3 regions of the Marinomonas sp. TI.3.20 genome follow, and region 3 is predicted to be linked to each of the others. Evidence: predicted binding sites of a transcription regulator. Region 3 holds the regulator's gene; each other region holds the start of a gene.

What was found. The regulator LexA, encoded in region 3, represses DNA repair genes until DNA is damaged. The targets are predictions, from matches to a motif close to TACTGTNTANNTANACAGTA.
Region 1: the regulator LexA is predicted to act here: its motif matches at 1,940-1,959, upstream of uvrA (excinuclease ABC subunit UvrA).
Region 2: the regulator LexA is predicted to act here: its motif matches at 1,372-1,391, upstream of ruvC (crossover junction endodeoxyribonuclease RuvC).

Annotation. Positions count from the first base shown of each region.
Region 1 is NZ_JBAKAS010000019.1:25,129-28,387, forward strand. It holds gene ssb (single-stranded DNA-binding protein) at 1-463, opposite strand, end outside; gene V6259_RS16380 (MFS transporter) at 497-1,855, opposite strand; gene uvrA (excinuclease ABC subunit UvrA) at 2,016-3,259, shown strand, end outside.
Region 2 is NZ_JBAKAS010000006.1:70,322-73,580, forward strand. It holds gene aspS (aspartate--tRNA ligase) at 1-1,250, shown strand, start outside; gene ruvC (crossover junction endodeoxyribonuclease RuvC) at 1,415-1,972, shown strand; gene ruvA (Holliday junction branch migration protein RuvA) at 1,969-2,571, shown strand; gene ruvB (Holliday junction branch migration DNA helicase RuvB) at 2,575-3,259, shown strand, end outside.
Region 3 is NZ_JBAKAS010000020.1:17,304-20,562, forward strand. It holds gene dinG (ATP-dependent DNA helicase DinG) at 1-1,225, opposite strand, end outside; gene lexA (transcriptional repressor LexA) at 1,296-1,916, shown strand; gene V6259_RS16755 (hypothetical protein) at 1,969-2,235, opposite strand; gene V6259_RS16760 (DUF6586 family protein) at 2,238-2,708, opposite strand; gene topA (type I DNA topoisomerase) at 2,705-3,259, opposite strand, start outside.

The DNA.
Region 1 (3,259 bases), on a different contig from region 3:
GTGCTTGCTGAGCGGGTGCTTGGTTGTAACCGCCTTGCTGAGGCGCTTGGTTGTTACTATAACCACCTTGCGAACCTGAATCATAACCGCCTTGCTGGCCGCCATTGCTGTTATCACCACGGCCATCAAGTAACTGCATTTCGTTTGCTACGATTTCTGTTGTGTAGCGTTTGATGCCGTCTTTTTCCCACTCACGCGTACGTAAAGAACCTTCTACGTAAACTTTTGAGCCTTTTTTGATAAAGTCACCCGCAATCTGACCTAAGCGGAAATTACCGCGGTCCATAAAGGCAACCCGGTGCCATTCAGTACGTTCTTGCATTTGTCCAGTTTGCTTATCGCGCCAGCTTTCTGATGTTGCTATGTTAACGTTTGCAACCGCTGCACCCGATGGCATAAAACGCACTTCGGCATCATTGCCAGCGTTACCAATTAAGATAACCTTGTTAATTCCACGTGCCATGACGCTCTCCAACTAAATAATTCATTATCATCTTTAAAGGTTTACTTGCGGCGCAAGGCGCTGCAATGTCTCTTTATCGAGTATTTTTTTGTCTACTTTAAGATAAGCTGTGCGCTCATCTATGAAAATCTGCATATCTTCCACGCCTTCCACATGGGAAAGCTGGTCTGCAAACAGTTTTATAGCCGCATCATCGCCTTCTGGTAGGCTAAATGCCATGCTGCTCAGTTGTTGTATTGTAGGCTGGTATAAGCAAACTATCGACCACAACAGCAATACTAATCCGACGACAAGAAATAAACTGTTGCTGGAAGAGTACTGTAATAGCCAACCACCACCAACGCCTCCGATAAAGGAACCTAAAAACTGATGGGTAGAAAAAACCCCCATAGCAGTTCCACGATAACCAACTGGGGCTAACTTACTAATTAAAGAAGGTAATGTTGCTTCTAAAGTATTAAAACCGACGAAATAAGCCCATAGAAGAAGTCCAAAAGCCCATAAATAGGGAGCCCATTGCAACAACAAAGTACTAAAGCCCAACAATACAACAACACCGAACACCACTTCTTTCATTTTACCTTTAGCTTCGGCAATTATTACCAATGGTACCATACCAACAAAAGCAAAACCCATGATCGCCAGATACAACCAACTATGATGAGCCAAAGGAAGGCCGAATCGAGTGATTAGTAAGTGAGGCACAGTGACAAATAATGCCGTGAGACTTGAATGCAGTAACAAGACGCTAATATTTAAAAAGCGCAACTTACTATCTTTAAGTACTTTTCCTAAGGCGATAGCACTGGGCGTCGTATCTCGACGGAAAGTATGCTGAACCACATTTGGCACCATGAAGAGCACTAACGCGATACCTAGGAAAGAAAAACCGAAGGATAAGTAAAACAGTCCTGACAAACCAATAAGATCGAATATCCAGGGGCCCAATACCAACGACAGCATGAAAGAGGCACCGATACTGATACCAACGGTGGCCATTGCCTTAGTTCGGTTTTGCTCCCGAGTGACATCGCTCAGCAACGCCATTAATGTACTGGCAATGGCGCCAGCGCCCTGCACGGCTCGACCGATAATGAGAACACTAATATCGGTCGCGTTGGCGCAAATCAAACTCCCCAAAGCAAACAATAATAAGCCAATAACAATCACACGCTTACGACCGATACGATCCGACCACATTCCCATCGGAATTTGTAGACAAGCTTGAGTGAAACCGTAGATACCAATTGCGGTACCAATTAAGGCAGCATCCGACCCTGTTAAGCCATCGGCGGCTACACTAATAACCGGCATAATAAGGAAAAGACCTAGCATTCTAAATAAATACACTGATGCTAGTGCGAGAACAGAACGACGTTCGAGTACATCCATAAGGAGATTACAACCACTCAACTTAGGGTTTAAAAAAGAAAGATGCCTATTTTACCTAAAATATCGTTGAAGCTCTATTTCAAGTACTGTAAAAATAGACAGTTATTCCACCAACAATAACGATGTTAATTTCTGTAGCTAAAAAACTATTTGGAGACTCATGGATACCATCACCATACGCGGAGCTCGCACCCACAATCTTAAGAATGTGGACTTAGACATCCCCAGAGACAAACTAGTGGTGATCACAGGACTGTCAGGTTCGGGTAAATCTTCTCTCGCCTTCGATACACTATATGCAGAAGGCCAACGACGCTATGTAGAATCCCTTTCGACATATGCTCGTCAATTTTTATCCATGATGGAAAAGCCAGATATAGATCATATCGAAGGACTTTCCCCAGCCATATCTATTGAACAGAAATCTACATCACATAACCCGCGCTCAACAGTCGGAACTATCACAGAGATTTATGATTACCTCCGCCTCTTATTTGCACGAGCAGGTCAACCACGCTGTCCTGATCATGGAGAACCTCTTGAAGCGCAGACCATATCACAAATGGTTGACAAGATAATCTCCCTACCTGAGGAAACTAAAATGATGTTGCTCGCACCGATCGTAAAGGATCGCAAAGGTGAGCACCTTCATATTCTTAGTGACTTGTTATCTAAGGGATTTATTCGCGCACGCATTGATGGAATCGTTGTCGATTTAGACGATGTTCCAGCTTTAGAAAAGAATAAGAAACATACTATCGAAGTTGTCATTGATCGATTTAAAGTTCGTAGTGACCTTAAATTACGTCTAGCTGAGTCCTTTGAAACCTGTCTGGCTCTGTCAGACGGCATCGCTAAAGTCCTCAATATGGACGACGACAAGGACATTCACATTTTCTCAAGTAAATTTGCTTGCCCTGTTTGTGGCTACAGCTTAACGGAGCTTGAGCCTCGTTTATTCTCATTTAATAACCCGAATGGAGCATGCCAAACCTGTGACGGCTTAGGCACTCATCAACTATTTGATCCAGATCGCATCATTCAAGACGGCACATTAACCCTTGCTGAAGGCGCCATTCGCGGCTGGGGACGACGCAGTATTTTTTACTACCAGCAATTGACAGCATTAGCAAAGCACTATGGCTTTGATGTAGAAGCTAAATTTAAAGACATTCCAATAGAATTTCAAAATAAAATTCTAAAAGGCTCAGGCAAAGATAAAATAGATTTTGTTTACATCAATGAACGCGGTGACAAAATGATTCGATCTCATGTCTTTGAGGGTGTATTACCGAACCTTCAGCGTCGCTATCATGAGACCGAGTCTGACAGTGTTAGAGAAGACTTGTCTCAATACATTAGTACTCAGTCGTGCCCAGATTGTCATGGCTCACGACTTAATCG
Region 2 (3,259 bases), on a different contig from region 3:
GTGCGCGTGATTACTTGGTACCAAGCCGTACACAACAAGGCAGTTTCTTCGCGCTTCCACAATCACCTCAGTTGTTTAAGCAACTGTTGATGGTGTCTGGATTCGACCGTTACTACCAAATTGCAAAATGTTTCCGTGACGAAGATTTACGTGCCGATCGTCAACCTGAGTTTACTCAAGTAGACATCGAAACGTCCTTCATGAGCGAAGAACAAATCATGGGCATGACAGAAGAGATGATCACTAGCTTGTTTAAAGAGCTAATGAGCGTTGATTTGGGTACATTCCCTCGTATGCCTTACTCTGAAGCAATGGAAACTTACGGCAGCGACAAGCCTGATCTACGTATTCCATTGACGATTGTCACTGTGTCTGACTTGATGGCTGATGTGGACTTTAAAGTCTTCTCTGGCCCAGCAAAAGATCCTAAAGGTCGTGTTGCTGCCTTGAAAGTACCGGGCGGTAATTCACTGACTCGTAAGCAAATCGACGAATACACTAAATTTGTTGGTATTTACGGCGCCAAAGGCTTGGCATACATCAAGGTAAACGACAAATCTAACCTTGAAGAAGGCCTACAGTCTCCAATCGTTAAGTTCTTGCCGATGGAAGTGCGCCAAGAGTTGATGACTCGTCTTGATGCACAAGATGGCGACTTGATCTTCTTTGGCTCTGACTCTGCGAAAATAGTTAACGAAGCGTTGGGCGCATTGCGCTGCAAATTGGGTGAAGACCTTGATTTGTACACTTGCGAGTGGGCACCTTTATGGGTAGTTGACTTCCCAATGTTTGAAGAAACATCGGACGGCGGCATTACTGCCATTCACCATCCTTTCACCGCGCCTTCTTGCTCTGCAGAAGACCTAAAAGCAGATCCGCTTAATGCCTTGTCTCAAGCGTATGACATGGTTCTAAACGGCACTGAATTGGGTGGTGGTTCGATCCGTATTCACCAGTCTTCTATGCAAGAAACCGTGTTTGAATTGCTTAATATCAGCGAAGAAGAACAAGAAGAGAAATTCGGCTTCTTGTTAGACGCATTGAAATTCGGTGCGCCACCACATGGTGGTTTAGCATTTGGTCTGGATCGTCTTGTTATGTTGATGACGGGCTCGGCTTCTATCCGTGACGTAATTGCCTTCCCTAAAACGCAAAGTGCAACTTGTTTGTTGACTCAAGCGCCAGGTGAAGTAAGCGAAAAGCAGTTGAAAGAGCTGCACATCCGCGTTAGAAAGCCTGTTACAGAATAGTAACATTTGACCTTTAAACTTATTTTAAAACAGTAAGTTGTGTTAAAGGATTGCAAGAAAAATGTAAAAGGCCGCTTATTTGCGGCCTTTTTTATACATTTACATTGCATACTTATGAAAGGACTGTTGGAATATACAGTAATGATAAAGAATACGGGAACTCAATGACTGTCACGAGAATATTAGCGATTGATCCAGGCTCTCGAATTACAGGTTTTGGAATCATTGATGTTTCAAATGGCAAATCCATTTATGTCAATAGTGGTTGCATTAGATTACCGGATGAAGCGCTGTCGGTAAGGCTAAAACATATCTTTAATAATGTGTCGTCTTTGCTGGAAGAATATAATCCCCAGGAATTCGCCATCGAAGAAGTGTTTTTAGCTAAAAATGCGAACTCAGCATTGAAGCTTGGGCAAGCACGAGGTGCGGCCATTGTTGCCGCTTCATTGCGAGAACTGTTTGTGCATGAGTATGCGGCTCGACGAGTGAAACAGTCCGTCGTGGGCAACGGCAATGCAGACAAAGAACAAGTTCAGCTCATGGTTCAGTTACTTCTGAAATTATCCGCGAAGCCTCAGGCAGATGCGGCAGATGCGCTCGCGATTGCTTTGTGTCATGCTAACACTCGCACCTCTGGCGGCTTGGAATATGGCGTCGGTAAACGAGCAGGGCGCACTTCTAAACGTTGGACTGAACAAGATGTAAGGAAAGCACTTTGATCGGACGAATTGTCGGTACCTTGGTAGAAAAAACACCACCAGAGCTTTTGGTTGATGTGAACGGCATAGGCTATGAAATCAGTGCCTCTATGACGACTATTTATGACCTGCCGCAAGTGGGTGACATGGTGACTTTATATACTCACTTTCTAGTAAAAGAAGACGCCCAAACACTTTATGGGTTTATTGATAAAAATGAGCGTGCCTTGTTTCGTGTGCTGATTAAAGTCAACGGCATTGGTCCTAAAATGGCCTTGGCTGTCTTATCAAGCATGTCTGCGGAAGAGTTGGTTTCGAATGTACAAGAGTCAGATGTATCTGCCTTAACAAAAATCCCTGGTGTTGGTAAGAAAACGGCAGAACGACTTATTATCGAATTACGAGATAAGCTCGGACAGGCGGCGAAAACCGACTTGTTTTCTACGCCAGCCGTATTGCGTCAAGTCCAGACAGATCCTAGGCAGGAAGCTGAGGCAGCGCTTATTTCTCTTGGCTATAAGCCTCAAGAAGCCGCTCGTGCTATTGCTGGTGTTCCTATGGACGCCGCTAGCAGTGAAGATGTCATTAGAGCCGCACTTAAAGGTATGCTAAGGAATTAATGTATGATTGAGCAGGATCGAATTATAACGGCTGAGATAAAAGGCAGCGACAGGCAAGTAGATCGTGCTATTCGCCCTCAAGCATTAGCAGAATATATAGGGCAGCCGGTTGTCAGAGAGCAAATGGAAATATTCATCCAAGCTGCTAGACAACGAAATGAACCGCTTGATCATACTCTGATATTTGGGCCGCCAGGTTTGGGTAAAACCACATTGGCTCATATTATTGGCAATGAAATGGAGGCGGACGTAAAAACAACGTCGGGGCCGGTACTTGAAAGAGCGGGAGACTTAGCGGCATTATTAACCAATCTAAACGAAGGGGATGTGCTTTTTATTGATGAAATTCATCGATTAAGCCCAGCCATTGAGGAAATCCTGTATCCAGCCATGGAAGATTATCAGCTGGATATTATGATTGGTGAAGGGCCGGCGGCGCGTTCGATTAAAATTGAACTCCCTCCTTTTACACTTGTCGGAGCAACAACTCGAGCGGGTTTGTTAACATCACCGCTTAGAGATCGCTTTGGTATCGTGCAGCGTTTAGAGTTTTATGATGTTGAATCGTTAACGACGATTGTCGCGCGTTCAGCAGGAAAGATGGGGATGGAACTTGATCAATCTGGCAGCTTTGAAGTGGCCAGGCGATCCCGAGGAACCCCCAGAATAGCGAACAGATTATTACGCC
Region 3 (3,259 bases):
CGCCCAAAATTGGCTGCCAGGTTTCAGCAGTTTCCGGCGTCACACCCATCCCTTCGTTTTGCTTGGTTTTCTTGCATTCGTCCTGAATACTTTCAATATTATTGAAAAGCTTCTGATAGGAGGTCTGCAAACTATAGGCTAGCTGCCGTAACTCATCAGGAATAACACCAAACTCAAAACGATGCTGATTATTCTCTTGATCCAAGCCCAAGCCTTGAATATAAGGCGCTAAACCTTGCTGTGCGTACTGGATGAAATTGACAATACTTTGAATCTGTTGAGGAATTTTAAGCAACAACTGCCCTGTTAAGCTAACGTCATCGGTCAACTCTTGCTTTAAGTTCACTAGATTTTTTTCGAGCTGTCGCAACCAGGTAATACTTTGTTGCAAACGAACCTCGTGACGGAAATGGCCGATTGCCTTATCAGGCAAATGATGCCCCTCGTCGAAAACATAAATAGTTTCTTTCGGCGGCGTTAAAATTGCCCCACCACCAAGCGATAAATCAGCAAGCACTAAATCGTGGTTGGCAACAATCACATCCGCGTCTTCAATTTCACCGCGCGCTTTAAAAAACGGGCACGCAGAGTAATTAGCACAGTTGCGGTTAGTGCACTGCTGATGATCCGTAGTCAAGCGGCGCCAATCTTGATCCCTAATAATGCCAGACCAATTATCCTTGTCGCCGTCCCACTCACCCTTAGATAAAGCAACATCCATCTCTTGATAAAGCGCGGTGTTAATATCATCAGATTGAAGATGTTGTTCAAACAACCCAGCAAACATATCCTCTATACCTTGCTCTTCAGAACTCAGAAAACCTTCCAAGTTATTCAAACAAAGATAACGCCCACGCCCTTTTGCTAAGGTATATTTGAAACTTAATTCGGTATGCTCTAACAGATCAGGCAATTCTTTATGGAGAATTTGTTCTTGCAAGGCTACGGTTGCCGTTGAAATAATCAACTTTAAGCCACGCGCTTTTGCAATTGGAATCGCAGCCAGACAATAAGACAGTGTTTTACCCGTCCCCGTCCCCGCCTCAACAACGGCCACATGCTTTTCGTCTAACCGCTCACCTTCGCTCCCTTGCTTTATATTTCCCAAAGTACGGGCGATTGTGCCGATCATCTGACGCTGACCAACTCTAGGTTTATGGGACTTTGCTTCCAGCGAGGCTCGGTAAGCAAGGTGAATTTGTGTTTTTAGTTCATCTGAAAGCATTTAATTTATTGAGTATCTTGAATAATGCTGTATATAATAACAGTTACTGTATAAACAACCAGATGACGCTATGATTAAATTAACCAACAGACAATCTGACGTACTAGAAACCATTCGTGAATTTATTAGCGAAACAGGTTTTCCTCCAACTCGTGCAGAAATAGCCCATCGCCTAGGGTTCAAATCTCCCAATGCCGCTGAAGAACATCTAAAAGCCCTCGCTAAAAAAGGGGCCATAGAAATGCTTTCCGGCGCATCCCGTGGCATTCGCCTGCTTGAAGACCCTGCTTTAGCAGAAAAAGCGGATGCCGGATTACCCGTTATTGGCAAGGTCGCTGCTGGGTTTCCAATTTTGGCCCAAGAAAATGTCGCGTCTCATGTTAATGTTCCAGCCGCGATGTTTTCACCTAAGGCGGATTACCTTCTTTCCGTCTCTGGCACTAGCATGAAGAACATAGGCATCATGGAAGGAGACCTACTTGCTGTTCATAAGACGACAACTGTTCGTGACGGCCAAATTGTTGTTGCTCGAATAGGCGAAGAAGTCACTGTTAAACGATTTTTCCAAAAAGGCAGCTTAATTCGCTTAGTACCGGAAAATGAAGACTTTGACGATATCATTGTAGATTTAGAAAGCGAAGAGTTTGCTATTGAAGGACTTTCAGTAGGCGTCATACGCCAAACTATTTAAATCAGAACCTTCAGCCGAAAAGCCAAAAGGCGAAGCAAATGCTTCGCCTTTTTTAATGCAATATTTTAGGCCTTACATCCATATCTTCTGGATACTCCATGTCATCACCAAACGTTTCTTCTTCCGAATAAACAAAATCAATCCCTGCATGAAACATGCATTTTGCCAGTTCAAAATAACGTTCTTTAAGATAAGACTTAGTATCATCAGAAATTGTTAATGTTGCCAAGGGCTCTGCATTCTCGCCCTCTTCGCCAGCTGGACGCAATACAATATCGCCATTGTCCAGCTCAATAATTTCTAGATAGGATTCTTTCATATTTAATACTCTGAGGATTCTTCTCTAAAACGCAACACCAACTCCGTTAGCTTAGATAAAAACACATTAACCGATGCACCGTCATCGCCGCCACGACCAATCAAGTTTGCTTCATTGGCTTTAACAAACATGGAAGAGCGGCATTCAAATTGAACCAAATAAGCTTGCTCTAATTGATTTAGCCAAGAACCAGATTGCAAAGATAAGTCATGCAGTTCGACTAATACCGGCACGACAACATCTTTATCTTTAGCTTCTTTCAACAAACCGTCAAGTTGCAAACCAGAGGTTAGTTGGTAAGCCAAACCAACCTCCTGTAGCAATCCATTCAACGCACTGCGCAAATGAAAGATTGCGGCCCCTTCCAAACTTGCGCCAAGCCAAGAACCTGCATCTTCTTGACTTTGTCGAAGAAAACGGCGTGCTGAATCCAACTTTTGATTGGTTAAACTCGCTGGAGTTGCAGCACTCATTTCTTTTTCTTACCTTCTTCAACGACCCATTGCTTACCAACATAATAGGCTTTCCAACCCGTTGGCTTACCTTCTTCTTCAGTCATCACATACTGCTCTTTCGTCTTACGACTGTAACGAATAATGGTCGGACGACCTTCGTTATCCATAACTGGAGCATTAGAGAAAAAGTGATATTTAGGATCGATCTGCTCCATGTAAGGAAGCAATTCTTTCACCAGCGGTGCTCGAGTTTCTCGCTTACGCGGAAACTGACTAGCCGCTAAAAACAAACCCGTTGCACCATCACGTAAAACGTAATGATCTTCTACTTTTAAACAAGCTAGGTCAGGCATCGGAACTGGGTCCATCTTAGGTGGCGCCGCTTCCCCGCTCTTCAAAAGCTTGCGAGTATTTTTACAATCGTCGCTGGTACAACCAAAATATTTGCCGAAACGGCCTGTCTTAAGCTGCATTTCTGAGCCACATTTATCACACTCAAGTACAGGACCATCGTACCCTTTGATCTTAAATGTACCCTCTTCCACCGCATAACCAGAACATGTTGGATT